3 regions of the Planococcus rifietoensis genome follow, and region 3 is predicted to be linked to each of the others. Evidence: riboswitches for the same ligand, from Rfam matches in the RefSeq annotation. Region 3 holds a riboswitch; each other region holds the start of a gene.
The links. Region 3 has a riboswitch for S-adenosylmethionine ahead of AUC31_RS01360 (LLM class flavin-dependent oxidoreductase). Riboswitches for the same ligand answer to the same signal wherever they lie in the genome.
Positions count from the first base shown of each region.

Region 1: another riboswitch for S-adenosylmethionine. It lies ahead of AUC31_RS04290 (methionine ABC transporter ATP-binding protein); the one in region 3 lies ahead of AUC31_RS01360 (LLM class flavin-dependent oxidoreductase).
Region 2: another riboswitch for S-adenosylmethionine. It lies ahead of AUC31_RS10340 (methionine biosynthesis PLP-dependent protein); the one in region 3 lies ahead of AUC31_RS01360 (LLM class flavin-dependent oxidoreductase).

Region 1 covers NZ_CP013659.2:892,792-903,253, forward strand. Annotated here, with positions in the region: gene AUC31_RS04250 (thioredoxin family protein) at 1-310, opposite strand, end outside; gene AUC31_RS04255 (3-hydroxyacyl-CoA dehydrogenase/enoyl-CoA hydratase family protein) at 517-2,901, shown strand; gene AUC31_RS04260 (acetyl-CoA C-acetyltransferase) at 2,930-4,102, shown strand; gene AUC31_RS04265 (acyl-CoA dehydrogenase family protein) at 4,169-5,950, shown strand; gene AUC31_RS04270 (arsenate reductase family protein) at 6,456-6,812, shown strand; gene gcvH (glycine cleavage system protein GcvH) at 6,890-7,270, shown strand; gene AUC31_RS04280 (ribonuclease M5) at 7,332-7,673, shown strand; gene AUC31_RS04285 (thioredoxin family protein) at 7,675-7,998, shown strand; SAM riboswitch class I at 8,034-8,138, shown strand; gene AUC31_RS04290 (methionine ABC transporter ATP-binding protein) at 8,229-9,254, shown strand; gene AUC31_RS04295 (methionine ABC transporter permease) at 9,247-9,915, shown strand; gene AUC31_RS04300 (MetQ/NlpA family ABC transporter substrate-binding protein) at 10,009-10,462, shown strand, end outside.
Region 2 covers NZ_CP013659.2:2,061,603-2,072,064, forward strand. Annotated here, with positions in the region: gene arsD (arsenite efflux transporter metallochaperone ArsD) at 9-368, opposite strand; gene arsC (arsenate reductase (thioredoxin)) at 634-1,053, opposite strand; gene AUC31_RS10310 (ArsR/SmtB family transcription factor) at 1,134-1,484, opposite strand; gene AUC31_RS10315 (cation diffusion facilitator family transporter) at 1,664-2,608, opposite strand; gene AUC31_RS10320 (STAS domain-containing protein) at 2,755-3,516, opposite strand; gene AUC31_RS10325 (cobalamin B12-binding domain-containing protein) at 3,494-4,144, opposite strand; gene AUC31_RS17870 (hypothetical protein) at 4,149-4,517, opposite strand; gene AUC31_RS10335 (antibiotic biosynthesis monooxygenase family protein) at 4,514-4,819, opposite strand; SAM riboswitch class I at 5,017-5,119, shown strand; gene AUC31_RS10340 (methionine biosynthesis PLP-dependent protein) at 5,196-6,320, shown strand; gene AUC31_RS10345 (aminotransferase class I/II-fold pyridoxal phosphate-dependent enzyme) at 6,313-7,485, shown strand; gene ystJ (NADP-dependent malic enzyme) at 7,628-8,839, opposite strand; gene AUC31_RS10355 (3-hydroxyacyl-CoA dehydrogenase family protein) at 8,963-9,898, opposite strand; gene AUC31_RS10360 (hypothetical protein) at 9,990-10,462, opposite strand, start outside.
Region 3 covers NZ_CP013659.2:259,306-269,767, reverse strand. Annotated here, with positions in the region: gene AUC31_RS01370 (copper resistance CopC family protein) at 1-240, opposite strand, end outside; gene AUC31_RS01365 (sodium:solute symporter family protein) at 406-1,920, opposite strand; gene AUC31_RS01360 (LLM class flavin-dependent oxidoreductase) at 2,037-3,428, opposite strand; SAM riboswitch class I at 3,543-3,650, opposite strand; gene xylF (D-xylose ABC transporter substrate-binding protein) at 3,820-4,878, opposite strand; gene AUC31_RS01350 (response regulator transcription factor) at 4,875-6,428, opposite strand; gene AUC31_RS01345 (sensor histidine kinase) at 6,421-7,869, opposite strand; gene AUC31_RS01340 (sugar ABC transporter substrate-binding protein) at 7,866-8,846, opposite strand; gene AUC31_RS01335 (sugar ABC transporter permease) at 9,239-10,414, opposite strand; gene AUC31_RS01330 (ATP-binding cassette domain-containing protein) at 10,428-10,462, opposite strand, start outside.

The DNA.
Region 1 (10,462 bases), 630 kb from region 3:
GTTCTTCTAGAAAGTGGATGACAGAAGCGGGAGTCTTGGCATTGGCACTGTGGAGATGTGCTTGTTTTACGCCGTCCTTGAAGATCAGCAGGCTCGGGATGCCCATCACTTCGTATTGCTCTGCGATTTCCGGGAGCTCGTCGCGGTTGACGTCAAACCATTGGTAGTTGCCGTATTGTTCGATGATCGGGTCGATGAACATATCCATTCGTGTGCAGTCGGGGCACCAGCCAGCCTGGAATTTCACGATGACTGGTTGGCCGTTGTGGATTGTATCGTTAAACTGTTCAGTTGTTTTTAGGGATTTCATTAAATTGCCTCCTTTGATAGTCTTTTTAATCTTACCCTTTTTTTGCTTTCTCTCCAAGCGCTTGAAGAAAAGCAGCAGAAAAATCTTCCGATTAAATATTGCGAAAATAGGAAAAATAACTTACACTAAGAATTGAGAAGGAAAGTATTTCTTTTTTTTACCCAGAAAATGAATGAGTGTTCATTCAAAAATAGGAGGGTTTGCTCGTGTCATACAATATCAAAAAAGCAGCCGTTCTTGGATCAGGCGTCATGGGATCTGGAATCGCAGCTCATCTAGCCAATATCGGAATTCCGGTCATGCTGCTCGACATCGTGCCGAAAGAAGCAACAAAAGAAGAACAAGCGAAAGGGCTGACGCTCGAAGACAAAGCAGTCCGCAATCGGATCGCTGCGACTGCCGCTCAAAAACTACTAAAGCAAAAGCCTGCTCCGCTGACACAAAAGAAAAACTTGCAATTGATCACGCCAGGCAACTTGGAAGATGATCTCGAAAAGCTATCCGACGTGGATTGGATCATCGAAGTCATCGTAGAAAACCTGGATATCAAGAAATCACTCTATGAAAAGGTGGATGCGGTCAGAAAGCCCGGCACCATCATTTCCTCCAATACATCAGGCATCAGCATCAATGCAATGTCCGAAGGGCGCTCTGAAGATTTCCAGAAGCATTTCCTCGGCACCCATTTCTTCAACCCGCCGCGCTACTTGAAATTGCTTGAAGTCATTCCGGCAGACGCGACAGCTCCGGAAGTCGTTGAATTCATGCAGCACTTCGGCGAAGACCGCTTAGGCAAAGGCGTCGTTTTGGCGAAAGATACGCCGAACTTCATCGCCAACCGCATCGGCACATACGGCTTGCTCGTCACGGTGCGCGAAATGCAAAACCGCGGCTATTCTGTCGGTGAAGTGGATTCCGTTACCGGCCCATTGATCGGCCGCCCGAAATCGGCTACATTCCGCACGCTGGACGTCGTCGGGCTTGATACATTCATGCACGTATCGAAAAACGTCTACGATCAAACCGAAGGCGAAGAACAGCAAGTGTTCAAAACGCCTGAATTCATGAAGAACATGGTCGAAAACGGCTGGATCGGCGCCAAAGCGAAACAAGGCTTTTTCCAGAAGAAAGACAAAGACATTCTGGAGCTCGACCCGGACACAATGGAATACCGCCCAGCGCAAAAATTGAAAACGCCTTCACAGGAAATGGCCAAGCAGCAAAAAGGCTTATCCGCAAAAATGAAGACACTCGTTTATGCAGACGACCGCACAGGCGAATTGCTGTGGAGCATTCTCGCTCCGACACTCGTCTATTCTGCACAATTGCACGGCGAGATTGCAGACGACATCGTCGCCATCGACAACGCCATGAAATGGGGCTTTGGCTGGGAACAAGGGCCATTTGAAGTATGGGACGCAATCGGCGTTAAGCAGTCGACAGAAAAGATGGCCGCTCAAGGCTTAGAAGTGCCGGCATTTGCGCAAACGCTGCTGGATAAAGGTTTTGATTCCTTCTATAAAGAAGAGAACGGTGATCTTTATTATTTCGACGGGACCGATTACCAGCCCGTTCCGGTCAATGAAAAAGTGATCGACTTAAAACGCTACAAGAAAAAGCACGGCGTCATCAAATCGAATGCCGGCGCAAGTTTGATCGATCTTGGAGACGGCATTGCATTGCTCGAATTCCATTCGCGTTCGAATGCGATCGGGCTCGATATCATGCAAATGATCAATTTTGCGGTCGACGAAGTCGAGAAAAACTATAAAGGGCTCGTCATCGGCAACCAAGGCAAAAACTTCTGTGTTGGCGCAAACCTTGGCATGATTTTGATGGAAGCGCAAGACGACAATATCTTTGAACTGGATTTGACGATCCGTACGTTCCAGAACGCCATGCTGAAATTGAAATACAGTTCGAAGCCGGTCGTTGCGGCACCATTCGGCATGACGCTTGGCGGTGGGGCGGAAGTCATCCTGCCGGCAGCACGCGTACAGGCATCCATGGAAACTTATATGGGCTTAGTGGAAGCAGGCGTCGGGCTCATACCGGGCGGCGGCGGAAACAAGGAATTGTATATGAAGCAATTGAAGGGCTTGCCGAATCACGTAACAACCGATTATGTCAATGTAGCAGCGGGCGTGTTCGAGGCGATCGCGACTGCAAAAGTGTCGACATCGGCAGACGAAGCGCGCGAAAACAACTTCCTGAATTTCGTCGATGGCATCAGCGTCAATAGCGACCATTTGATCTACGATGCGAAGCAATTGGCATTATCGCTCTATGATAATGGCTACCAGGCGCCAAGAAGAGAAAAAGTGCCAGTCGCTGGGGAAGCGGGCTATGCGGCGATGCTATTGGGTGCTGAAGGCATGCTATTGTCCGGTTATATTAGCGAACACGATATGAAAATCGCCAAGAAGTTGGCTTATGTATTATCAGGCGGCAAATTGCCATACGGCACGAAAGTCGATGAACAGTATTTGCTCGATTTGGAACGCGAAGCCTTCCTGAGCCTCGTTGCTGAACCGAAGTCACAGCAGCGCATGCAGCATATGCTTGTCAAAGGGAAACCATTACGCAATTGATCGCCGATTAGATAGAGGAGGAAATGATATGCGCGAAGCAGTAATTGTGGCCGGAGCCAGAACACCGGTCGGAAAAGCGAAAAAAGGTTCTCTCGCCTCGGTGCGCCCGGATGATTTCGGGGCACTCGTCGTGCGGGAAACATTGAAGCGGGCTGGATATGACGGCCCCATTGACGATTTGATTATGGGCTGTGCCATGCCCGAAGCAGAACAAGGGATGAATATCGCCCGCAATATCGGGGCACTCGCAGGGCTTCCAGATACGACGCCGGCAGTTACCGTCAACCGCTTTTGTTCATCAGGCTTGCAGTCAATCGCTTATGCCGCTGAACGAATCATGGTCGGCCACGCTGAAGCGATCGTTGCCGGCGGTGTCGAATCGATGAGCATGGTGCCGATGATGGGCAATGTGCTGCGGCCGAACGCCAAAATCGCCGAAACCGCCCCGCAATATTATATGAGCATGGGGCATACGGCAGAACAAGTAGCGACACAATACGGCGTTAGCCGGGAAGACCAGGATGCATTTGCGGTCCGTTCCCATGAAAATGCAGCCAGAGCGATCGAAAAAGGCCACTTCATCGATGAAATCGTTCCGGTCGAAGTGATCCAACGCTATGTCGATAGCCAGAATAAATACCAGGAAAAATCGTTCATGTTCGAAATGGACGAAGGGGTGCGCCACGGCACGTCCATCCAAACACTCAATAAATTACGTGCGGCATTCTCGGCTCGCGGCACGGTGACAGCAGGAAATTCTTCGCAGACTTCTGACGGCGCAGGTTCAGTGCTCGTCATGGACCGTGAAAAAGCGGAAGCGCTTGGCCTTAAGCCAATCGCGAAATTCCGTTCATTTGCAACAGGTGGCGTTCCGCCCGAAGTCATGGGCATCGGTCCGGTCGTCGCGATTCCGAAAGCCTTGAAACTTGCCGGCCTGACGAAAGACGATATCGATGTATGGGAACTGAACGAAGCCTTCGCATCCCAGTCTCTTGGTGTTATCCGCGAGCTTGGCTTGGATATGGATAAGATCAATTTGAACGGCGGCGCCATCGCACTCGGCCATCCGCTCGGCGCGACAGGTTCGATTTTGACCTTGCGCATGCTCAGCGAATTGAAGCGCCAGAACAAACAATTCGGCGTCGTCACGATGTGCATCGGCGGCGGAATGGGCGCAGCTGGCGTCTTCGAAATGCTGTAAAGAGAACTTTAGGGGATACGGTTAACAGGGGATTCAAGATAAACGATAAATTGGGAGGAATGGAAAATGGAACAAGAAAAAACATTGATCAAAGGCGGAAGCTTCTTGATCGAAGATGCAGACCTATCGCGTGTATTCACGCCGGAAGATTTCACAGAAGAGCATAAGATGATCGCCAAAACGACAGAAGACTACGTCAACACGGAAGTTATGCCTTTGGTAGAAAAGCTGGAGAACCATGAATTCGAGCATTCCGTTAAGCTGTTGAAAAAAGCAGGCGAACTCGGCCTCCTTGGGGCAGACGTTCCAGAACAATACGACGGGCTTGGGCTCGATAAAATCGCCTCTGCTTTAATTGCTGAGAAAATGTCCAAAGCGGGCGGCTTCTCCATCACCCACGGCGCACACGTCGGGATCGGATCGTTGCCGATCGTATTATTCGGTAACGAAGAACAGAAAAAGAAATACTTGCCGGTTCTTGCGACGGGTGAGAAAATCGCAGCTTACGCCTTGACTGAGCCGAGCTCCGGATCGGATGCTTTGGGTGCGAAAACCGTCGCGAAACTGAACGAGGCGGGTACACATTACGTCTTGAATGGCGAAAAGCAATGGATTACGAATGCAGGATTTGCGGATGTCTTCGTCGTCTATGCAAAAATCGACGGCGAACAGTTCTCGGCATTTATCGTCGAGCGCGACTTCGGGGGCGTATCGGTTGGCCCGGAAGAAAAGAAAATGGGCATCAAATCGTCCTCCACACGTACATTGATCTTGGAAGATGCGGAAGTGCCAGTGGAAAATCTTCTCGGCGAAGCAGGGCGCGGACACATCATCGCCTTCAATATCCTGAACATCGGACGTTACAAACTCGGCGTCGGCACAATCGGCGCATCCAAGCGCGCAATGGAATTGACCATTCCTTACACGAACCAGCGCCAGCAATTCAAGACACCGATTTCTTCTTTCAATCTGACAAAAGAAAAATTGGCGACAATGGCCTCCAAATTGTATGCAGTTGAAAGTTCGGTTTACCGCACAGTCGGCTTGTTCGAAGACCGCATGAGCGGCTTCACGGATGAGCAGCAAGCGGACGGTAAGCTAGTTGCGGATTCGATTGCTGAATTTGCCATCGAATGTTCATTGAATAAATTCTTCGGAACGGAAACTTTGGACTATATCGTCGACGAAGGCGTCCAGTTGCATGGCGGCTACGGATTCATGCAGGAATATGAAATCGAGCGTATCTACCGCGATTCCCGTATCAACCGGATCTTCGAAGGAACGAACGAAATCAACCGCCTGCTGGTACCGGGCACATTGCTCCGCAAAGCGATGAAGGGCGAATTGCCGCTATTACAACATGCACAAGCTTTGCAGGAAGAATTGTTGATGATGATGCCTGAAGAGGTTGGCACAGAAGCTTTAGCACAGGAAAAAGCATTGGTGAAAAACGCCAAGAAAATCGCCATCCTCGCTGCGGGACTTGCCGCACAGACTTACGGCAAGAAACTTGAAGCGGAACAAGAAGTGCTCGTGAACATCGCGGATATCGTCAGCAATGTCTTTGCGATGGAATCGGTCGTCTTGCGCACAGAAAAAGCGATCGCAGCAAGCGGCGAAGAAAAGGCGAAGCAGAAACTTCTTTATACGCAGATCTTCTGCCAGGAAGCTTTGGAGGAAATCGAGAAAGACGCGAAAGAAACCTTGATCGCAGCAATCGATGGCGACAACCAGCGCATGATGCTGTCCGCGCTCCGCAAGTTGACGCGTTCAACGCCGTACAATTTGATCGCGAAAAAACGCGAAGCGTCCGAAAAATTGATCAGTGTCGAAAAATACGTAGTCTAATAGATTGGACAAAACAGGAAGGGGAAACCCTTCCTGTTTTTTATAGTGTTGAATAAGTTTATGGTTCGCTATTAATTATGAGTAAGGCCACTTTTTTCTACATTCAACAATCAATGATCTCTCTAAGTATTTGAAGAAGCGTTCGCTCGTAAACCCTTCTGCTCAATAATGCTGCGCATTACTTTCGCAAAGATAAGGTCTCCCGTAGGTCGACCTTATCTTTCCTGTGGAGCAGCGTAAGCGACGAGACGACCGAGACCCCGCAAGGAATGAATGAGTGAAGTTCAGCTGAGCGCATTCATTTGCGACACATCTGCCACGCAGATGTGTGAGCACAAGGGTTTCAAAGCGACTGAGGAGGCTTGGGCGCGAGCCCACGGAAAGCGAGCGGTAAGCTTGGGAAATACGACTTCTTTCCGTTATTTATTCGGATAAATACCAACCTCTCGCGAGTCGACTGCTCCGGGGCATTTTGATATGCTTGATTTACAAGACAGGAGGAGATTTGATGATCCAGTATTATGCTTACCCGAAATGCTCCACTTGCCAAAAAGGCAAGAAGTGGCTTGAGGCGAATGGCGCGGAGTTCGACTATATCGATATCTCGCAAAACCCACCATCTGCAGCTCAGCTGAAAGAAATCCACGAAACGAGTGGCATCGAGCTGAAGAAGTTTTTCAATACGAGCGGCAAGAAATACCGCGAGCTCGAGTTGAAGGAAAAGCTGCCGGAAATGACAGCAGATGAGCAATATGAATTGCTTGCATCAGACGGCATGCTCATCAAACGCCCGCTTGCGTGGGACGGTTCTCAGGCGACACTCGGTTTCAAGGAAGATGCATACGCAAATACATGGAGCTGACAAGTTTGTCATCTTGTTTTTCATCACTGGTTGTGGCAAACTAAAATTGAGTCAATTACATATTTGGAGGGGTTTGGATGAGCACACCACAAGAGCTTCGCTATTCAAAAGAACACGAATGGGTCAAAGTCGAAGACGGTAAAGCACGTATCGGCATTACTCATTTCGCGCAAGATGAACTTGGAGACATCGTATTTGTCGAGCTTCCGCAAGTCGGCGACGAGCTGAAAAAAGACGAGCCATTCGGCAGCGTCGAGTCCGTTAAAACGGTATCGGAATTGTATGCGCCGATCAGCGGCAAAATCGTCGAAGTCAATTCTGAGCTTGAAGACAGCCCGGAATTCGTCAACGAATCCCCTTATGAAAAAGCGTGGATGGTCGTTGTGGAAGCCCCTTCCGAAGATGAGGTCAATGCATTGATGTCAGCTGACGAATATAAAGAAATGACAAACGAGTAAGTTCGGAAAGCGCCTATTTATGGCGCTTTTTTTCATATATGGTTTTCTGGGGGGATTACTTATGGAGAAAGTGATAGTGGTTGAAGGGATCAGCGACAAAACCCGGATAGCGCCATTGATTGCAGAACCCGTGACGATTCTTTGCACAAATGGTACAGTAAGTGCTACAAGACTCGAAGAAATGCTGTTGCCTTTTGAAGGGCAGGATATCATCATCCTCGTCGATGCGGATGCTTCCGGCGATAAACTGCGCAAGCTCATCAAGCGCGAATTTCCGGAAGCCCGCCATTTCCATATCGACCGAAGCTATAAAGAGGTGGCGACGACGCCGCTGCGGAAGCTGATCGATGTGCTCATCGCAGCAGATGTACGGGTCTTAAATCCAGTAGCAGGGAATGACTAGCATGAATGAATGGACACATAAAGAATGGCTGAAGGAAAAAAACACACAGCCTGTTTCAGCTTATTATCTGTATACGCCGATGTGCGGTACGTGCCAAGTGGCGAGCAAAATGCTCGGCGTGGTGGCGGAACTATTGCCAGATCTTCCGATGGGCAAAGCCAATTTGAATTATGTACAGGAAGTGGCGGAGCTTTATGAAGTGGAAAGCGTGCCATGCCTGTTGATTTCACAGAATGGCCAAGTGACAGACAAGGTCTACGCTTTCCAGTCGGTGCCGTATCTATATGAGAAATTGAAAACGGTTGACGAATACAGCCAGCCATGATAAATTTAATTTCTGAAATTAACTTAATAGCGTAGCTCTTATACAGAGAGGTGGAGGGAAGTGCCCGATGAAGCCCGGCAACCGTCATGAAAATGAAATGGTGCCAAGTCACTCAAAGTGAAAACTTTGAAAGATGAGAGAACGGTTTATTGTGTTTACACATGTGCCTTTCTGCTTATCTGAGCAGGAAGGCTTTTTTATTAGCAAAAGATTTAGGAGAGTGCCCAACCATGATTGAGTTAAAAGGATTGACTAAAGTTTTCGATACTGGCAAAGCACGCTTGACGGCTGTCGACCATGTCGACTTAACGGTGCCGGCCGGCGAGATTTTTGGCATTATCGGCTATAGCGGAGCGGGGAAAAGTACGTTGATCCGCCTGCTGAATGGCCTTGAAAAACCGAGCGAAGGTTCCGTTGAGATCAATGGCCAAAACATCACGGCGATTTCGGGGCCGAAACTTCGCAAAGCCCGCCAAAAAGTCAGCATGATTTTCCAGCATTTCAATTTGCTGTGGTCGCGGACCGTGCGCGAGAACATTGAATTCCCGCTTGAGATTGCCGGAGTGGGGAAAGAGGAGCGGCGCAAGCGTTCTGCAGAGCTGATCGAGCTGGTTGGCCTGGAAGGACGCGAAAGCGCATATCCAGCCCAGCTTTCCGGCGGGCAGAAACAGCGCGTCGGCATCGCCCGTGCGCTGGCCAATGACCCGGAAGTGCTTTTGTGCGATGAAGCGACATCGGCTCTTGATCCGCAAACGACCGATGCGATTTTGGATTTATTGGTGGACATTAACAAGCGCCTTGGCTTGACGATTGTCTTGATTACGCACGAAATGCACGTTATCCGCAAAATCTGCCATCGCGTGGCAGTAATGGAAGGCGGGCGCGTCGTTGAACTTGGCGAAGTGCTGCATGTCTTCCAGCATCCGAAGGAAAATATCACGAAGCGCTTTGTTGCCCAAGTGACCGAGACGGAAGATTCGGCAGAGACCGTCCGCCATTTACGAGAGCAATATCCGGAAGGGCAATTGGTCAAATTGATATTCGTTGGTGACCAGGCGGAGCAGCCGATCCTGACTCAGCTGATCCGGGAATATAAAGTGGAAGTCAATATTGTCCACGGCAACATCTCCCATACCCAACGGGGTGCTTATGGAACGCTCATCCTTCAACTGAAGGGTACTGCAGATGAAATAAGCAAAGCTTTAGCTTTCCTCGGTGCACATGATGTACAGACGGAGGTGATGGGCAATGCTTGAGAATTTGTTCCCGAACGTTGATTGGCAAGCTATGTGGGAAGCGACGCTCGAAACGATTTACATGACGGCAGTGTCCACACTGTTCACCTTTATCATCGGGCTCGTGCTAGGCGTTATCCTGTTTTTGACTGCACCAAACCAATTATGGGCGAATAAAGTGGTCAACTGGCTATCAGGAGCGTTCGTTAATATATTCCGTTCGATTCCATTTATCATCTTGATCATTTTGCTTATCCCATTCACGAAATTCCTGATCGGCAGCATCCGTGGGCCGAACGCTGCACTCCCGGCATTGATCATCGGGGCAGCACCATTCTATGCCCGCATGGTGCTGATCGCCTTGAAAGAAATCGACAAAGGCGTCATCGAAGCCGCGCGCTCGATGGGAGCGACAACGTGGACGATTATCCGCAAAGTGCTGCTGCCTGAATCAAAACCCGCTTTAATCTCCGGAATCACCGTAACCGCCATCGCTTTAGTTGGCTATACCGCCATGGCAGGCATCATCGGCGCTGGAGGGCTCGGAACGCTCGCGTTCTTGGACGGGTTCCAACGAAGCCGCGAAGACGTAACTCTCGTCTCGACGATCTTGATTTTGGTCATCGTCTTCGCCGTACAATTTGTCGGTGACTTCTTGACCGGCAGAGCCGATAAACGCTAAGCCGTCTTGGGCGGATCGATTAAATAAAAAGGGGCAGTCATTGCCCGGTATTATATAAAACTACATTTAATAGAAGAAAAGGGGAATTTTGTAATGAAAAAATTAGTATTCGGTTCATTTGCAGCAGTATTGGCGTTATCGGCTTGCGGCGCTGAAGAAAGCAACGGCGGCGGTTCAGAAGGCGAAGAAACAAGCACGTTGACAGTCGGCGCTTCTAACGTGCCTCACGGAGAGATTTTAGAACAGGCAAAACCAATCCTTGCAGAACAAGGAATTGAGCTTGAAATCGAAACATACCAGGATTATATCCTTCCGAACCAAGACTTGGAATCAGGGGATCTGGATGCCAACTATTATCAGCACATTCCTTATCTGGAAGCACAAATTGCCGATCACGGATATGACTTCGCCAATGCTGGCGCGGTCCACATCGAGCCAATGGGCATCTACTCAAAAGACATTGCGTCTTTGGATGAGATTCCACAAGATGGAACGATTCTTATGAGCAACTCTGTCGCGGAGCACGGCCGTATGCTGTCCATCCTAG
Region 2 (10,462 bases), 1.7 Mb from region 3:
ATGCTCCTTTAGTTGTTGATGTTCAGTGACACGCGCACGCGCGGCTTTTCCTGCAATTCAGACGGTGCGGTCTCGAACCACTCTGCCAATTCTTCTGTTGTCGGGTATTCGGCAATCTTTACGACTTCTCCGTTGACCAGCACGACCGGCAACGCGTCCGGCCCTTTATCGACCAGCACTTGATTGACTTGTCTATTGTCCACAAACGCACCAGGATCATCCGTCAAATTATGGCGTGAAATCGCAAAGCCCTTTTTCTCGAGTGAATACACAGCCGACGCGATGCGCGTCAGTTCCGGGTCCACAGTAGGGCCGCAAACACCCGTCGAACAGCACATCGCCGGATCGAAAATTTCTACCTTTTTCATATTCAGCTCTCCTTCAACCTGTGTAGTTTGGTTCTATTAAATAAGATTAGAGTCATCGTACATATGCTTACTCTATTCAAAACTTCGAACAGCTAGATTTGAAAGATTTAACATTCTAATATTGGAGATGAAGCGGAAGGCCTTGACTCCTGGGGGACCCCCGGGCAGCCGATATCGCGACGTCCTGTCGCATCGCCTGCATGACCCACATCCTGTGGCCCTAAAGCAAGGCCTGGAGCGCAATCTCCCCCTCCCGAAACTTCACTTACTCACCAGTTGCAGCGAAATGGCGGATGCGCGCTTCGATGTCATCGCGTACCGATTGGAACACTTTCCATTTCTCTTCTTCGGTACCTTGCGCTTTCGCCGGATCCGTAAAGCCCCAGTGGTCGCGTTTTACATGAGGCGGCGTCATTGGGCATTTATCTGCCGCATCGCCGCAAAGCGTCACCACAAAATCCGCATTGTTTAAAATTTCAGTGTCGATGACATCAGATGTTTGATTCGAAATATCGATATTCACTTCATTCATCGCTTTTACGGCGTTCGGGTTCAAGCCATGCGCTTCGATTCCGGCACTCAATACTTGCCACTCATCGCCCAAAATTTCTTTCCCCCAGCCTTCCGCCATTTGGCTGCGGCATGAATTGCCCGTGCATAAAAAGTACAATGTTTTTTTCGTCATATTGATTAGCTCCCTTGTTCCATGAATGGTTTTTAGTATCTCTATGTTTATTCAACTTCTTGCGTTTTTCGTATCAACAATTACTCACAACGAATGCGCAGTCCCTGCTCCACCAATCTCTCGATGCGCTCATCCTGGCTTGGAATGAATGCCAAGACTTGTATGAGCATGTCGTATAATTCACTGTCCTGGTTCAATGAATAGAAAATCCATTGCCCCTTGCGTTTTTCTTTCACCAACCCAAGATCCCGTAATTTACGCAAGTGCTGGCTGATCGCCGACTGGCTGACGTTGAAGATTTCCACAAATTCACAGACGCAGCAATCGTTTTTTTCGAGCAATTTGACCATCGACAATCTCGTCTTATCGCCCAATAGCTTCAGCACCATGCTCGCTTTGTCAATTTCTATTTCGCGCGCTTTCACTTCCATCGGATGATTCCCCCCGCTTCTATACTTAGGTCTGGTTAAATACTGTAATGCCAAATACAGCATATCAGCATATACTTATATGTTCAAGCAGTGATCTGGATGATAAAACATATGCAACACGTATTTCCATAGAAAAAAGGAGCGGCATGTTCCCGCTCCTTAGTGGCCGATTCTTTTCTTCAGTGATGATGATGCCCTGCCGCTTCAGCCTCTTCTTGCCCTTGGCAGCGAATCGAGTCGTCATGTGGGTGGTCTTCATTTTCCAATTGGACGGTGACATGGCCGATTTTCAGCTCCAACAGCGCATGTTCAATATCCCTAAGCACTTGCTGGCTGTCTTTGAACGAGATATGTTCTTTGACGACTACATGTCCCGACATGGCATTTTTTCCGCTCGTGATGCTCCATACATGCAAGTCATGAATGCTTTTCACCGCAGGCAACGCTTCGATTGTCTGCGCTACTTGCTCCAGGTCGACATTTTTTGGTGTCCCTTCCATCAAGACATGCACCGCTTCTTTCGTCACGCGCCAACCGCTGATCAAGACGAGGATAGCGACAACCACACTCGCCAGCGGATCTGCCCATGCCCACCCGAAGAAAATGATCAAAAGGGCTGCCGTAATCGCGCCGACCGAGCCAAGCAAATCACTTAAGACATGCAAAAAAGCGGCACGGAGATTCAAGTTTTCTTTCGTATCTCCGCCGCGCATCAAAATCCACGCGACGAGGATATTGACGAGCAAGCCGATGACCGCGATAGCCAACATTCCTGAAGTAGCAATTTCCGGTGGATCTGAAAACCGGTGGTAGGCTTCATAGAAAATATAAAGTGAAATCAAGACGAGCGTCACTCCGTTAAAGACTGCCGCTAAAATTTCAAAACGTTTATAGCCGTAAGTCTTCATTTGGTCGGCTGCTTTTTCGCCAATGGAAAAAGCCAGGTAGCCAACACCCAGCGAAATGGAATCGCTCAGCATATGGCCGGCATCAGCCAGCAGCGCTAGGCTGTTCGTCAAATATCCGCCGACCGCCTCGACCACCATATAACTGGTGATGATCAAAAAGGCGATCAGCAATGTTTTTTTATTGCGGCTATGCGAATGATCATGTGATGATCCCATCGCCAACACCTCCACTGCAGCTTTTAATAATCCTTTTCTCTAAATGTATTCCCGAAAAATCACCAGATATCCTATGGAAAACGAAACAAACATCCAGTCACCAGGCTTCCTAACCATAAAAAAACCGGCTCCCATGGCCGGTTTCATCACTGATTTTCTGAGGCTGTTGTCAGGACGGATTCCAGTGATGCTTCAAAACGCAAATTCATTTCCCGTTTCAACAGATGCAATTTTTGGGCATGGTCCGGCTTTACGCCGGTGATGACCGCATCGATTCCCATGACGCCCAAGGTCTGCACGAGCGATTCCAGATAACTGACGCCTTCTTGCGTCACCGAACCCATCGCCGTCAAATCGATCACGACCGTTTCGGCTTCGTATTCATAGATGCGCGTGACAATATACGGGCGGATCGCTTCAACTTTTTTCGCATCCAAATTACCGAACAACGGAATGAGCACATAGCCTCCGCCGATTGCGATGCACGGGGCGGAAAGTTCACGCACTTTATCCAGCAGCGCATCCGACCGTTCTTTTTCCTTGAGCAATTCATAATCCGTTTCTTTCAAGCGGCCCCGCAAGCGAATCAATTGAGCCGTGATGGCAGCCATTTGGTCATCTTTTGGCACCAGTACAAGATTCAGTGAAAAGTCGCTATCCCAGCGGTAATAGACGTCCGCCAAGAAGAAGCCAGCTGCTGTGGTGAAATTCAATTCGATAGGTTTTTTGCTGCCGCGTGTTTTCAGCAAGCGTTCCGCTTTGGCGTGGCTGCCTTCATCGAGTAATTCAAAAAATCTTTTTGGTTTTCCGAAAAGCTGTTCTGCCTCTTGGGAATAATCGACGACCGCAAAGCTATTGTTTAATTGAAAAGCCGGAAGCGGCCATTCAGCCAGTGGAGAGCGTGTCATCGTTCGACCCCTTTCCAGTGCGGATCCATTCCCTGAGCGCACCAAGTTCCCGGACGACGACCGCTCCTTTTATACGCAAATCAGCAAAGCTCGACAAAGTGACGGCCCTGCCGCCAATCAGGACGGCTGGATTTGAGTCCACCTTAGAGAAAGCTTCGGCGTAGGTTTTCAAAACCGGCAAGCGGTGTGCAAGTGCACCCGACAATGCAACAACATCGGGCTGCCATTCACCGGCCAATTCGAGTGCTGAATCGAGCGGCAAATTCGGTCCCATATAGCGGACATCATAGCCCTCTTCACGGAACATCGCCGCGACCATCTTAAGTCCGATATAATGCTCTTCGCCTTCTGGGCCAAAGATCATCGCTTTTTTACGGCCATCCTTATCTTTATTGCGCAGCTCCGTAGCGGACAAGACAAAATCGCAAACAGCGGTTGCCAAGTGCTCTTCCGCTACCGATATTTCATTTTGTTCCCATAATTCCCCGATGCGGTACATCGCCGGCGTCAGAAGTTCGCCGTAGAGCTGTTCATGTGAATGGCTTTCCAGGAAAGCCTGGACATATTTTAAAGCTTCCTCTTCCTGCCCCTGCAGGAAAAGATCCGAAAGCTGTGTTGACTCGTTCATTTGATCAGCCCCTTTTATGTGGAGGGAGCTCCAATAACCGGACTGCGCGATCGAGGCAGCCCCGCATGAAATCTCCTTGCGTTGTTTCGGTATAGCGCGGCACAATTTCGATAAGCCGCTGAAAATTATCGATGATGAGCGCAGTTTCGACATTGCGGCTCACGAGCACCGTCTCGAGCCAGAGTGCATAGTCTAGAAAGGATTGCTCGCTTTGCAGCTCCCACGCGGTTTCGAGGTAATCCAAGTGGTGATGATTGTCTTTGACGGTATGTTCATATCCCTTATCGCCGAAACGTTCCCATAAATTCGGGTACGCTTCGTATATACCGTCTGCCGTGTCGGTCGCGATTTGCTGTTTTTGTTTCTGGTTCATTCGGCCACCACTTCGTATTGATGGACTTTCGGGACGATGCCCGCGAGTTCCTGGTCTGGATAATTCTTCTCCAAATCATGGATTTCCTTGAACTCCTGGCTCTTGACCCAGTTCATGTAGGCTTGTTTGGATTGCCATTCCAAGTGGACGGTCAATTCATGGCGCTTTTTCGTGTTTTGGATCAGCCGGAATGAAGTGAAGCCTTCCGCCTGGTCTACACGGCGCGATCGTTTTTGGTATATTTCTATGACGTCTTGCACTTTATCTTCAGGCACAATGACGGTCGATGTGACGATGTACATAATTCAGAACCCCTTTGCAACTAGCTTTGTATAAGCTGGGCAGGATAAAAGTATACCTCAGCATACCATTTCAGCTTCCGGAATAAAAGCGAGCGACTCTGGGACATTTATAAGACTATTTTCAATATTCCGCTTGTGTTTCGAAAGTAATTGCCGTATGATGGAAAACATCAACCAACCACAACTATATAAAATGATTCTTATCGAGAGAGATGGAGGGATTTGGCCCTGTGAAGTCTCAGCAACCGGACGTGTTTGTCACGGTGCTAATTCCAATAGGTGAAGCCTAGTAGATGAGAAGATAGCATATACGGCAGGGGCTTTCTTCTTATCATAGAAGAAAGCCCCTGCTTTTTGATTTGAAAGGATGAGGATCATGACACAACATAGCTTAGAAACACGCCTGGTACAACTCGGCAACCGCAGCGACCAACGCACCGGGGCGGTCAATCCCCCGATTTATCTTTCTACCGCCTACGAACACGAAGGCCTTGGCAAATCCACAGGCTATGATTATACACGGACGAAAAATCCGACACGCCAGCTTCTCGAAGAAGGGATCGCGAATTTAGAAGGCGGCGACGCAGGCTTTGCCTGCAGTTCTGGAATGGCCGCGATCCAGCTGGTCCTCTCCCTGTTCCGTCCGAACGATGAAATTTTGCTTCCTGAAGATATTTATGGCGGCACCTACCGCCTGCTGGAACAATATGAAGAGAAATACCATATCCGCCCCGTTTACGATTCCTTCATCGATCCGAAAACAGCTGAAGCGAAAATCACTGACAAGACAAAAGCGATTTTCATTGAAACCCCAACCAACCCATTGATGCAGGAGATCGATTTGGAATTGTATGCACAATTGGCGAAACGCCACAAGCTTTTGCTGATCGTCGACAATACCTTTTTGACGCCCTTTCTCCAGCAGCCGCTCGCAATCGGCGCCGATATCGTGCTCCATAGCGCCACCAAATACATCGGCGGCCATAACGATGTGCTTGCTGGGCTAGTCGCCGCAAAAGGCGAGGATTTATGCGAGCAGCTTTTCAACGCCCATAACTCAGCCGGCGCAGTGCTGTCGCCGCTCGATTCCTGGCTGTTGATCCGCGGCTTGAAAACCTTGCCGCTGCGCATGCGCCAGCACGAAGCGAACGCTAAAGAACTCGCCCGTTTTCTGGAAACTCAAGAGACCGTGACAGACGTACTATACCCTGGAAAAGGCGGCATGCTGTCGTTCCGCCTGCGCGAAGAACAATGGGTCGGGACATTTCTCGAGAACCTGTCGCTCATCACATTCGCCGAGAGTCTCGGCGGTGTGGAAAGTTTCATCACGTATCCCGCGACGCAGACCCACGCCGATATGCCGGTCGCAGAACGCACGGCACGCGGCGTCTGTAACCGCCTGCTCCGCTTCTCTGTAGGCGTCGAGCAGGCAGAAGATTTGATCGCTGATTTGTCACAAGCCTTGGCCAAACTGGAAAAGGAGGTCGTTTCCCATGAGTGAACGACGCGAGACGAAATTGATCCATTCAGCAGGCATTGATCCATTAACGGGCGCAGTCAATGTGCCGATTTATTTATCATCGACTTTCCATCAGGAAAGCATCGATTCGTTCGGTCCGTTTGATTACAGCCGCTCCGGCAACCCAACGCGCAAATCGCTTGAAGAAACGATCGCCAAACTTGAAGGCGGTGCGCGGGGCTTGGCCTTTTCTTCCGGCATGGCAGCCATCTCATCGGCCTTCATGCTGTTGAAAGCCGGTGATCATGTGCTGGTCTCGGAAGATGTTTACGGCGGCACTTATCGCTTCATTACGGAAGTGCTGGAAAAATTCAAAGTCGATTACACGTTCGTCGACATGACCGACCTTGGCGAAGTAGCCGCAGCGTTCCAGCCGAACACGAAAGTGGTATACATTGAAACGCCTTCCAATCCCGTCATGAAAATTACCGATATCGAAATGGCTGCGAAACTAGCCAAAGCAAACGATGCCATGACTTTCGTCGACAACACGTTCATGACACCGCTATATCAGAATCCGCTCGAACTCGGTGCGGATATCGTGCTCCACAGCGCGACGAAGTTCCTCTCCGGTCATAGCGACATCACCGCTGGCCTTGCGGTAACAAAAGATGCTGGGCTTGGGGAACAATTGGCATTCATCCAAAATACATTCGGATCTGTGCTCGGCGCACAGGATTCCTATACATTGATCCAAGGCATCAAAACGCTCGGCGCCCGCACAAAACAATCCGGCGAGACGACCGCACGCATTGCCGAGTATCTGCATAGGCACCCGCTTGTCGAAGAAGTCTATTATCCCGGCTTCTCGTTCCATCCCGGAAACCCGATCCATAAGCGTCAGGCTAGCCACGCAGGCTGTGTGCTGTCATTCCGCCTAGCAGATAAGGACGCCGCCCGCATTCTCGTAGATGCTTTGGAAATTCCTGTGTTCGCCGTCAGCCTTGGCGCTGTCGAATCGATCCTGTCCTACCCGGCTACAATGTCCCATGCCGCAATGCCGCCCGCTGAACGCGAAAAGCGCGGCATCACCGATGGGGTTCTGCGCTTTTCCGCAGGACTCGAGCATCCCGATGACTTGATCAACGATTTCAGCCAAGCACTCGAAAAAATCGCGATCGCTAAAGGACTGAGTGTCGCTGATTGATCGTGCTCATTCAAAAAGACCGTCCGGCTCGTTATCGAATTGACGAAACCGGACAGTCTTTTTTTCATGCCTTTGTACTTGCCGCTAAACCTAAGAAAGCCTGAATTCCAGGGGGAGGGGAATTCAGGCTTTCTTCTATTTATCATAAGACAATCTGCTGGGCAGGCTCTTTGAGCGATACTTTGGCAACGCCCGTTTCTTCGGCAGCCCTAGAGACTGCTTCGGCGACCGCCTGTGCTACACGCGGGTCGAACGGCTTCGGTATCACATAATCTTCGTGAAGTTCATGGGTGGCGATCAAGGCGGCGATCGCTTCAACCGCTGCGATTTTCATTGCGTCATTGATATCGCTTGCCTGTACATCAAGGGCGCCGCGGAACAACCCGGGAAACGCCAGCACATTATTGACCTGGTTAGCAAAATCGGAACGCCCTGTTCCGATGACCCGCGCACCGGCTGATTTCGCGGCATGCGGCAAGATTTCCGGATTCGGGTTCGCCATCGCGAAGATGACCGGATCTTCATTCATCGAACGCACCATGCTTTCCGTCAATGCGCCTTCTGCCGATACGCCGACAAAAACGTCAGCACCGACAATGACATCCGCCAACTGCCCTTGTTCCATCTGATAATTGCTCATTTCCGCAACTTCCGCCTTGAAGGGATTCATGCCATTCGGGCGTCCGTTGTATATCGCGCCTTTTGTGTCGCACATGACGATATGGCCAAACCCGAATTTCGCCAGTAATTTGACGATGGCGATGCCTGCCGCACCGGCGCCATTCACGACCACTTTCACGTCTTCGATTTCCTTTTCGACCAATTTCAATGAGTTGATCAGTCCGGCAAGCGTAACAATGGCAGTGCCATGCTGGTCATCATGGAATACCGGGATGTTCATTTCCTGTTTCAGGCGCTGCTCCACGATGAAGCAAGTCGGGGCGGCAATGTCTTCCAGATTGACGCCGCCAAAGCCAGGTTCGAGCAATTTGACGGTTCGGATGATTTCTTCGGCATCTGTCGTATCCAGGCAGATTGGGAATGCATCCACACCGGCAAATTCCTTGAACAATAAAGCTTTTCCTTCCATGACCGGAAGCGCTGCTTGCGGGCCGATATTGCCGAGCCCAAGCACCGCTGTGCCGTCTGTAATGACCGCTACCGTATTGCCCTTCATCGTGTATTCATGCACTTTGCTTGGATCGGCATGAATTTCGCGACACGGTGCGGCTACGCCAGGAGAGTAGGCGAGGCTTAAATCCCTCTCGTTTTCCACAGCCACTTTTGAACGAATCTCCAATTTCCCTTGATGTCTTCTATGCAAGTTCAGCGAATCGGTTTTCAGATCGGTCATTTGCCTCATCTCCCTTTTGATTATAATTGTTTATTATATCGACTCCTCATTAAATTGAAAGACTTTTCTTATAATTCTGATTAATTTCAGACTTTAGGCTGATAGAGAAATAGTGAGGTTCCATTACTCTTTTTCCATATCCTGTTTAAGAAAGTGGATCAATGCTTCCTCCCGCTTCGCTTGCACAGCTTTCGATTGCACTTCCGGCCAGTCGTAAAAGCCACTTCCTGTCTTGGCGCCAAGTTCGCCGTTTCCAGCTAACGCGCTCAGTGTGCGGCCCGGTTTGCGATCTGTCGATAGGTCTTCGAACAGATAATCTGAAATCGCATAAAAAATGTCCAAACCGCCGAGATCTGCTGTCTGCAGCGGCCCGGTCACCGGCAAGCGCCTGCCGATGCTGTATGTGACGGCTGCATCGATATCTTCTTTCGACGCCACCCCCGCATCCAGTAAAGCTTGCGCTTCACGGAATAAGGCAAACTGAAGTCGGTTTCCGATAAAGCCCGGCAGCTCTTTTTTCAACAGTACAGCTTGCTTGTTCATCTGCTCAATCAGTGCTTTCGTTTGCTGCAAAGTTTGTTCATCAGTCTTCTCGCCGCCGACGATTTCCACGAGTGGGATTAAATGTGCCGGATTCCAGAAATGCGTCAACACGAACCGTTCCGGATGCTTCATCTCTTCGGCAAGCGCAGTCGGCATCAGCCCTGAGCTATTGCTCGCAATGATTATATCGGTGGCCACAAGTTCCTCTAGCTGCCGGTAGATTTGATGCTTCAGTACCATGTTTTCTGGCACGGCTTCGATGATGAATTCCGCTTCTTTCACGGCTTCTTCCAAGGAAACTGTAAAGGCAACACGTTCCGTTATCTCTTTTTCCTGCTCTTTGCTGATCAGTTCATTGTCTGTCATAAGGTGTAATTTAACTTCGAATCCTTTTGATGCCTTTTCCACATCCCGAACGTCCACACCGTATATTTTTACCGATAATCCGCTCCATGCCGCTGATAATGCAATCGAATGACCCATGGTCCCTGCTCCGATAATTGCGATATTCTCCATCTCTACCCTCTCCTTTATTTAACAATAACATGTCTTTCATGCAGCCAAAAAAGCCCGCTGCATAAGCGGGCTTTTCAGCGTATCCATCTGCTCACTTGATTGGTTCGCCAAGTTCGATAGATGCAAGTGTAGAAGTGACCGCCATGTCATCGGGATCGTCGACATTTCCGCGGAATTCACGTTTTACTTCCCCGTAGCCTTCCACAAAATAATTCCGGTTGACCGCGCCGTCTTCTCCCTCAAACGATTCAAGCATGAATACGTCATCGAAATTTTGGTATGGCGTCTCTAAGCTAGTACCGGTTTCGACAACAGTCGCATCACCGATTTCCTGTCCTTCTTCGATCGGGAATTCAAGATAAGTCGAAATCACGTCCAAAGCTTCCAATTCCTCAAAGCTCGCTGTGTACTCATCATAAAACTCACCTTCCTGTTTGACGAGTTCGATACGGTCATCATGCAAACGATAGACTCTCAACACGACGGTGCCGCCATTTTCTTCATAAGTCGCGACATGATTCGCCTCCATATAATCGGTTCTCAACGTAAATTCGGCAAATTCGT
Region 3 (10,462 bases):
CGTACCGACCAATTGGTCTTCCATCACGGTCACTTCACTGAAATCCACAGCGGTTCCGTCCATCGTCATCGTCATGGCACTGCCCTGTTCGATACCGGCACTAAAATCGAGCACCACTTGTTCAATGGGCTCAGCCACAACCGCGCCTTCCGCTGGAGTCGACGATTCAAGCACTGAATGGGCATGTGTTGTCATCGGCAAAACAAGTAATGCACTTAATAAAATCAAGGTCTTCTTCATAGGTATGATTCCTTCTTTCTTTTAGATGAACTCAATTATTGCATCCACTCCTTTCAGTCTATTTCATTTGCACGGAAGAAACAAGAACGAGACGCTTGGATTTATGAACTTTCCCCGAAGATTGGCAGGATCAGAAAAAGCCCCGAATGATTTCGGGGCTTTTCTTTACAATCCACGAACCGCTTCCTGCGAAGTCTTTTCGCGCTTTCTCAAGGTTTCGGCAAGTAGGCTCACCGTGATCATCGACGTGAAGCCGAGAATCGAACTGAAAAACATCGCCTGGAAAACGTGTTCGATGATGCCGGTGCCGGTCAAAATCATATAGCAGCCGGCACCGCTGACGACGGAAGCGATGGCGCCGGATTTATTGGCGTGCTTCCAGAAATAGCCGAGGCTGATCGGGGCTGCAATGCCGCTGATGATCGCCGAGGTCCCGAAGTTCGTCAATAGCGCCAAGGATTCCGGCCGGTTGATCGACATATAGAGCGACACGAGCCCGATGAAGACCAGCGACACTTTCGACGCTTTCAGCACTTTGGCATCAAGTTCCTGCTCCGTCAGATGCTTGTTTTTATAGAGAACCGGCACTGCCAGCACTTTGAACAAATCGTTGCCGATGCTATTGGTGATGCCAAGGTACAAACTGTCGGTTGTCGACAGGATCGCGGAGATCAATCCCATGACGAGCAGCGCGACGATGACAACCGGGAAAGCTTCCATGATGTATGCCGGAATGGCACTGTCAGCTGACGAAAGGCCCGGCAAGATGATGCGCGCTGCAAGTCCTGCGAATACCGAGAAGATCGACAGCGTGAATAAAGAGATGCCAGCGGATAAGGTGAAGGTCCGCAAATCTTCTTCTTTTTCAACCGTCAGCACTTTATTCATCAAGTGCGGCAATAGCACGAATGAAAACAGCAGCCACTGGATGCTCAAGATCGCGAAGCCGCTATAGAACGGCCCGCCTGTCGACAGCGGCGAAACAAGTGCCGGATCGATTGCGCGAAGTTCCGCTTGCAGCGTGCCGAACACATTCCATCCGCCGCCGATCGTCCATAATAGCGAGATGAATAATAATAGCGACACAATCGCCATCGTCGCCCCTTGGATGCCATCGCTGACGATCTGCGCGAACGCGCCGCCAAGGCTCACGTAGACGACGGTGATGATAACGCCGATCGCGATGCCCCATAAATATGGAATGCCGATAACCGTCTCGAACATCGTCGCGAGCCCAACATTCTGTCCGACGATGTAATAGATATTGAACAACACCAATAAAGCGACGAGTACGCGCAAGGCTTTACTGTTGTAACGGTTGCCGAGCCACTGGGGAATCGTCAAGCTGCCGCCATTTTTCTGCCCGTAGCGCCAGAAGGTTTTCGTGAACAGCAACAAACCGAGCCACGTGACCCCGAAGCAGCCGATCGTATACCACAAAGTCGACAAGCCGTATGTATACGCCCAGCCCGGCACGCCGAGAAACAAGTTGGCGCTTGCATAAGAAGCGCCGAAGCTCATGCCGACAACAGCCGGGTTGACTTTGCCTTTCGCGATGGCAAATCCTTTCATCGATCCGCTATGGGCTTTGCCTTTTTTGCCGAGCCACGTCGTCAAGGCGAAATAGCCGACGAGCATTAATGCAATCAGCGGCAATAGCCAAGATGTTTCATCCCCCATTGCGTTCGCCTCCTTTCGTTTTCGGTTTTGGGTAAAGTTTATTCCATAAGGTCAGCCCGACGATCCAAAAGACGGCGACGGCGATCCAATAAGCTGTCAGCATGCGCATTCCTCCTTTAATTTCTAGCCGGTTCGTGCAAGTGCTTGAACGTTCTACCCGGATGATTGTCTTTCAATTGCGCTTGGCCTTTGCCGTAGATTTTCTCGCGGTACGTGCCTTCCGTGTATTCTTTCTGCACGAGCCCGCGCTCCTGCAAGACCGGAACGACCAATTCCACAAAGTCCTCGAAGCTGCCAGGCGCGAGCGTGTACGCCAAATTAAAACCGTCAACACCTGTTTCATCTCTCCAGCGCTCGACTTCATCGGCTACTTGCTCCGGTGTTCCGACTGCAACCGGACCTCTGCCGCCGATGCCCACAAATGTCGCAAGTTCCCCGATGGTCCATTTTCTATCTGGGTCGGCACGCGTGAACACTTCGACCGCCGATTGCATGGCGTTGCTTTGGATGTATTCAAGCGTATCTTCGGGATCGTATCCGGAAAAGTCGATGCCGGTCCAACCACTCAGCAAGGCGAGTGCGCCTTCGTAGCTGACATGGCTTTTCAAGGTTTCGTATTTCTCTTGCGCTTCTTGTTCGGTCTTCCCGACAATCGCGGTGAAGGTGGTGTACACCAACACATCTTCCGGATTTCGGCCATTCGCCGTGATTCGTTCTCTTAGTGCGTCGACTCCTTTTTTCACCACAGGAATCGTCGGCCCTGCCGTAAACACCGATTCGGCGTGTTTCGAGGCGAACTCCCGGCCGCGCGGCGAAGCTCCTGCCTGGAACAATACCGGCGTGCGCTGTGGCGACGGTTCGGATAAATGAGCGCCTGGCACTTTAAAGTACGTGCCTTCGTGGCGGATATCGTGCACTTTTGACGGGTCGGTATAGACTTTCGACTGTTTGTCGCGCACGACTGCGCCATCTTCCCAGCTGCCTTCCCATAATTTATAGCAAACGTCCAAATACTCGGCCGCAAATTCATAGCGTTCGTCGTGGCTCATTTGGTCATCGAGCCCGATATTGACTGCGGCACTTTTCAAATAGGAAGTGACGACATTCCAGCCGATGCGCCCTTTTGTCAGATGGTCGAGTGTCGACATGCGCCGTGCGAAGGTGTATGGATGTTCGTGGCTGACAGATGCCGTGACCCCGAAACTTAAATGCTTTGTCACCGATGACATGAGCGGCACGACCAATAGCGGATCGTTGACCGGCGTCTGCACCGCATTGCGAAGCGCCGCATCGCGCGTCCCGCCGTAGACGTCGTAGGTTCCAAGCACATCGGCCAAAAACACCGCGTCGAACTTCCCTTTTTCCAATAGCTTCGCAAGCTCAATCCAATATTCGCTGTCCTTGTACGTGTGCGACCGATCGTCCTCGTGGAGCCATAACCCCGGCGACTGGTGGCCGCCTGCACACACCATCTCAAAAGCGTTCAAATAAATCCGTTTCTTCGTCATCGTCAAATTCCTCCTTTTGAAATCGTAATTTCCGCAGCCCTCAGTGGAAAATAAAAATAGCCCTCTTTTCTCAATAAACGAGAAAAGAGGGCTATGTGAATAGTCGGGTCCGCTCTCTTATCTCCCAAGGAATCTCTCCTTGCTGGAAGTAGCACCTTCCTGATTAAATCAGGGGTTGCTGAAGCGTCATCGGGCCAGTCCCTCGGCTTCTCTGGATAAGATTATTAAATTAATCCCTATCTTAATACTAGGAAATAGAGAAGTCAACCGAATATTTAAAATTCTTTTCAGATTTTTATGATTGACTCGTTAACCTCATTGAAAAATGCCGCTTCCCGTTCAGCCGGGCAGCGGCATGTTCACTTGCTGACAGATATTCAAACTGAGGTCATTATTCCATCCCATCGATTTCTTCTTCGGAATGGAAATTATCCGCCAATATGGTGCTTTCCAGGTTGCCGATATCAACCGCGGTTGGTTCAAGCAGCACGGACGGCACTTCGCTTTTTCCATTGTTGATGCTGACGGTCGGTTCGATCTCGTTTCCTTCTGCCAACTCGACAGCAAGCGCCGCAACGCGTTCGGACAATTGCTGGATCGGTTTATAAACGGTCATCGATTGCGTGCCGTCGACGATCCGCTGGACAGCTGCCAGTTCGGCATCCTGCCCTGCGACCGGGACAGACCCGGCCAGCCCTTGCTGCGCAAGTGCTTCGATCGCCCCGCCGGCGGTTGCGTCATTTGCCGCAATGACGGCATCGATTTGATTGCCGTTGATTTCGAGCGCCTGCGACATATGGGCGAAGGCTTGTTCTGGCGCCCAGTCCTCTGTCCACTCATCGTAAATGATATTGATGTCGCCGCGTTCGATCGCCGGCTGCAGCACATCAAACACGCCTTTTTTCAGCAGGTGCGCGTTATTGTCTGTCGGGGCGCCGCCGATGTAGACGTAGTTGCCTTCTGGCACCAGTTCCAGCATTTTCTCAGCTTGCAGCTCTCCTACTTTTTCATTGTCGAAAGAAACATATAAATCGATTTCCGCATTTTTCACGAGACGGTCGTAAGCAATCACTTTGATGCCTGCCCCGTGCGCTTTGTGGACAATTGCCGCTGTCGCTTCAGCGTTATGCGGCACGATGACGAGGAGGTCGATGCCTTCCTGGATCATCTCTTCGGCTTGGGCAATTTGCAGCGCGTCGTCCCCGTTAGCTGCCGCAATGTCCACTTCCAATCCGCGCGATTCGATCGCTTGTTCGAACAATTCCCGGTCTTTCAACCAGCGCTCTTCTTTTAAGGTATCCATCGCAAAGCCGATTTTCAACGGCTCCCCGTCTTGCGGCATTTCATCTTCCTTGAACACGCTTTTTTCCGGCAGCTGGGAATCTTCCTGGCACGCCGCAAGCCAAACGCTCGCACTCATCAGCAATAATAGCCCCAGTAAGCGCTTCATGTGCTGATTCCTTGCGTGCGGCCTGAATTCAACAGCTTCAAGCGATATTCAGTCGGGGACAGTTCATTCATTTTCTTGAACACTTTGCTGAAGTAATTGGGTTCGTGGTATCCAACTTCCAGCGCAATCGTTTTCAGGCTGATTTCCGGGTCCGCCAATAATTTCTTGGCTTTTCCCATCCGGCATTCCGTCAGAAAGTCGATGTAATTGATGCCGAGCTTTTCCTTGAACAATTTGCTGATATAGATCGGGCTCAAATCCACTTTTTTCGCGAGCACTTCCAATGAAATGTCTTCATGGGAATGCTCGGTGATGAATTGCTTGATTTTATGGATCTTATCGAATTCCAGCCGGCTGAAATGCATGTTGTGCTTCTCCTTCAACCCGCCGATCAACTCCAAGCTTGCCAACATCAATTGGCGATAGTCTTTTGCGGGGATCGCGTAATAAGGCGCTTCCGTCTCGATGCCTGACTCAGCCATGATCCGGCTGGATAGCCATAATAATTCGAGCGAACGCTGCTGGGTTCTGATGACATTTTCGCCTGCTCGCTCCGACTGTCGGATCAATCCGGCCACGATGTCTTCGGCCGTTTCCCAATCGCCGCGCCGGACACTATCGGCCATTCTCTTTTCCTGCTGCTTGATGAGCGCGGGGTCGTGTGAGCGGATAGGTTCCAGCTCCGCTGAATAAAAACGGTAGCGCGAAGGAACCGCTAAATCCGTCATGGCGAGCAATGATTTTTGGTAAGAATCCCTCACCTGCCCCAATGAATCACACATCGGCCCAATCCCGACAAAGCATTGCTCACGCTTGCCGGATGCCGCCAAGATCCTATTAGCGAGCGTGATTGCCTGCGAGCGCAGCGAATGCACAGGGTCGCGGAAGACGATGATCGGCAGTTGCCAGTCGTAACAGGGACCTATCCAAATATGTGAGCTTTCGCTAATGTCCCGTTTGATGTCACGGCATACTTGCTCCGCGCCTTTTGGGACTGAGATGGTCATGACGAATTTCTCTTTAGCCGGCTCGGTGCCTTTCATCTCCACCAGCAAATCGATATGCATGTCCTGGACCTGGTCGAATAATAATTGCGTGACGATATCCATCTCCACGATCGCCATCGCTTTTTGCAAGGCGCTTTGTTGCTGCTCTTGTTCGGCCGATTGCTGCGCTTTCTTTCTCAAATGGCTGAAGACCTTCTCCGCGATGGCAACGATTTCCGCCGCTTTGCTCGGTTTCAGCAAATAATCTTTCACGCCCAATTTGATCGCTCGCTGGGCGTAATCAAAAGTATCGAACGCCGTCATCATGACGAACTCGACATCGGGGTCGGTTTCGCGGATTTGTTCGATCGCCTCCAAACCAGTCATGATCGGCATCATGATGTCCATGAAGATGATATCCGGCTGCCACTCGGCTGCGATTTCCACAGCCAGTTTGCCATTTTTCGCTTGTTTGATTTCTATTCCCTCGAATGAACGCTCCAGAATCGCTTTCATCCCTTCACGTTCGATCGGTTCGTCGTCCACGAGCAGGAGCTTAAACATAGCTTTCAACCTCCATTACTTTTGGCAATTTCAAAATGATTTTCGTTCCAACGTGCGGTGTGCTTTCGATTTCGACAACATCGTCATTGCCATAGAACAGCTGGAGCCGTTTGGCGACATTGGCAAAGCCGATTCCCGTAGCATGCCCTTCCTGGGGAACAATGCCGCCTTTCAATAGCTGTTCGATTTTATTTCCGTCCATGCCTTGGCCGTTGTCTTCAATTTCCACGCGGATATACTGTTCTTCATCTTTGATGCGGAACCAGATTTCGCCGTCTTCTTCTTTCGGCTCGATGCCATGGATCACGGCATTTTCGATAAGCGGCTGAAGCGTCAGACTCGGCATTTGATACAGTAAGGCCGATTGGTCCAGATCAATATGAAAGGTCAAACGGTCGCTGAAACGGGCTTTTTGGATATCCATGTACTGCGTCAGCACATGCGCCTCTTCTTCAAGCGTTACGGTATGGTCGAGGCGCTTCAGATTATAACGCAGCAAACCCGCTACGCTGACCAAGAGATCACTGGTGTCTTCAGCGCCGTCCAGATAGGCTTTTTTCGATAAAGTGTTCAAGGTGTTGAACAGGAAATGCGGGTTGATCTGGCTTTGCAGATGGCGCATCTGGCTTTGCTGCAGCAGCAATTGGCTTTCCTGCAATTCGCTTTCCACTTGTGCTTTTTGCTGGATTTCCAGAATCAGTTTATTGATATTCACGCGCATATGGTCAAAGGTTTTCGCCAAAAACGAGATTTCGTCATTGGAATTCACGCGGATCGGCTGATCGAAGCGCCCTTTGGCCAGTTCATTTGCTGCTTTCGTCAATTGATGGACCGGCTTGGTGATGCTCAAGGAAAACAAATAAGTGAACAATAATAATAAGACACTCGTAAGCGATAACAACAGGATGCCCATCGTGTTCAATTCCTGTGATTGCCGGATAATGTCCCGGTAAAAGCGTTCATAGGTCCTGAGTTCGGAATTGAAAATCGACAAGGTCATTTCGGAAATATAAACCGACATGCGGTTCGCTTCCGTGAATTCACTTGCGGCGATGTCATTCTCGCCTTGTTCGCTGAAAGCGGCGGAACGTTCCACGGTTTCCGTAAAACTTTCGATCATATTGCTGTAATTGGTCAATGAAAACTCGTTGTCCGCATTGCGCAATTCCATCAACGACGCTTGAGCATCCTGCAGCCTTTGCTGGCTGGACGCGAGTGTCGTCGCTGAGCGGGCTGTCGGATTGGATAAGTAATCGTTCAAATTAGTCACGGTCTGCTGGCTGGAGGCGGTCACTTCGTTCATCTGCAAATAGCGCTGCAAGATGTCATTGTATTGGTCCTGCATTTTCTGGTTATAGAACGTCAATGCCAGCCAAATCGCGAACATCATGACGATGACGATTCCCGCGAGCATCCAAATCTTTTTTTGGATTGTATTCACGGCAATTCATCCTTTCCCTCCACAATGCGGATATCGGTCACATATCCTTTGGAATCAAGGGGGACGACTTCATTGCGAAGCCATTTCATCATCATTTCGACGCTTTTCTCACCCATTTCTTCCGGCGATTGTTCGATGATGGCATCGAGTTTGCCTTCCGTTAACAGCGCAGAAGCATCCGAACCGTCATCGAACGAATACAGATAAAACGGATCGAGTTCGGTGCGGCTGCTGATTTCCTGCATGATTACGCGAGCTTGACGGATATCGAGCAAGATGAACGCATCGACTTCCGGATGCTCGTTCAGCGCTTGCTGTGCGGCATCCGCCGCTTCTTCATCAGAAGAGCCGCTTTCTATATAAGTGGAGCGGATCTCAGGGAATTGATCCAAGCTGTCTTGCATGCCGTCCAAGCGCAGGCGTTCGCTGTATTCCAGTTCAGCGTCGCCAAGTAGGACAATTTCCCCTGATTCGCCCATATCGTCGACCAATTGCTTCACCAGCAATTCACCGGCTGCGTAATGGTCCGAGCCCACATAGGTTTTGCGCAAGCTTTTCTCGACCGGCACGTCATTTGCGACCGTGATGATCGGGATGCCATAGGAAGCGGCTTTGATGCGCGCCAATTGCTGAAATTCATCGGTGTCATTGCCTTGCACAATGACTCCATCGACTTTCGAATGAAGTGCAATTTCCACTTGCTTGAGGAAGTCTTCCTGGTTTTTTCCGTAGCTTCCCCATAATTCAAATCCGACATCTTCCCGTTCTGCCTGATTGGCAGCGCCTTCTCCGACTAGCTTCCAAAACGGCGTATCCAGTTCCTGGGTGATGAGTACGATCCGCTGGCGTTCCTGGTCGCTGCTGACGGCTGATGGCAGATCCCATTCGGAATTCAGGACTTTATTCACTGACAGTACGGTAAAAAAACCGAGCACGGCACATAATGAGCACAGCACAAAGATGACTTTTCTTCTCACGGTTCGCTCCCCTTTTCGCAATGAAACTGTTTTCATCTTACCACCTGTCGGAAGATTCGCAATACGGACTATATAGAAACAAGCACCTTCGGTTGTGAAGGTGCTTGTTTCAGTTTGTCGAGAAAGGTAAGAAGTCGTATTTTCCGAAGCTTATCGCTCGCTTTCCGTGGGCTCGCGCCCAAGCCTCCTCAGCCGCTACGCGCCTTGCGGGGTCTCGGTCGTCTCGCTGATCCACTGGAGTCGAGCGAACACTTCTCCAAATACTTAGAAAGATCATTGATTTTTGAATGTGGAAAGAAACATTTCCGTTCTAATTTATAGCAGTTCATAGATCTCTTTAACACTCTGGAAACAAGCACCCTCGTCAGCGAAGGTGCTTGTCTGTGATGAAGTTAAGCGCGCTGCTTTCGTGTCATGACGTCGAAAATAACAGCTGCGGCCAACACTCCTCCGCGAATCATATACTGATAGGAAATGCCGACGCCGAGCAAGTTCATGCCGCTCGACAAGGAAGCCATGACGATCGCGCCGATAATGGCGCCGGTGACCTTGCCGACTCCGCCGGCTGAAGAAACCCCTCCGACATATGCAGCTGCGATAGCATCAAGCTCGAACAAAGTTCCGGCTGTCGTCGTCGCCGATTGCAGGCGCGCCGTGAACAGGATGCCGGACAGAGCAGCAAGCATGCCCATCGAACCGAAGACGATCATGGTGATTTTCGTGACGTTGATGCCGCTTAAATGCGCAGCTTCCGGGTTGCTCCCGACTGCGTAAATATTGCGCCCGAGAACGGTTTTGGTCGATAGGAAATGATAAATCACAACGACAAGCAGCATGATGACGACCGTCCATGAGAATCCGTTGTATCCAGCCAGCACCCACGTGATATAGCCGATGATGAATGAGACAAAAACCAGTTTCAGGATGAAGATTGGAAGTGAAATCACATCGAAGCCGTATTTCACTTTATTGCGGCGCGTGGATAGTTCGCTGTAAATATAAAGGACGATGCCGATCACGCCGACAAGCACCGACAGCAAATGAAGGCCGTTCACTTCCACGAGCGATGGGATAAAGCCATTGCCCAGTGCATTGAACAAGTCGTCGTTGACGATGATCGTGCCTGTCGATTCCGTGACATTAAGCAAAGCCCCACGGAAAATGAGCATGCCGGCCAGTGTCGCAACAAACGACGGGATGCCGATTTTCGCGACCAAAAAGCCGTTGAACAAGCCGATGATGATCCCGAACACCAAGACGATCGGAATGACGATCCATACCGACAACCCCATCTGTGTCAGGAAAATCGCTGCCACGGCACCGAGGAAGCCGGCGACAAATCCGACCGATAAATCGATGTGGCGGATGACGATGACGAGCGTCATGCCGACTGCCAGAACGGCGATATAGCCGGCAGAATCGAGCAAGTTGCTGATGTTTCGCGACGACATGAACAAACCATCTGTCATCACCGAAAAGGTGAGCATGATGACGAACAATGCGATGTACATGCCGTAATCACGTATATTTGTTTTGATGAGAAAGCGCGCTTCATTGAAAAAACTCATGGATACCTACCCCCTATTGCGTTGCCAATTCCATAATGGCTTCTTGTG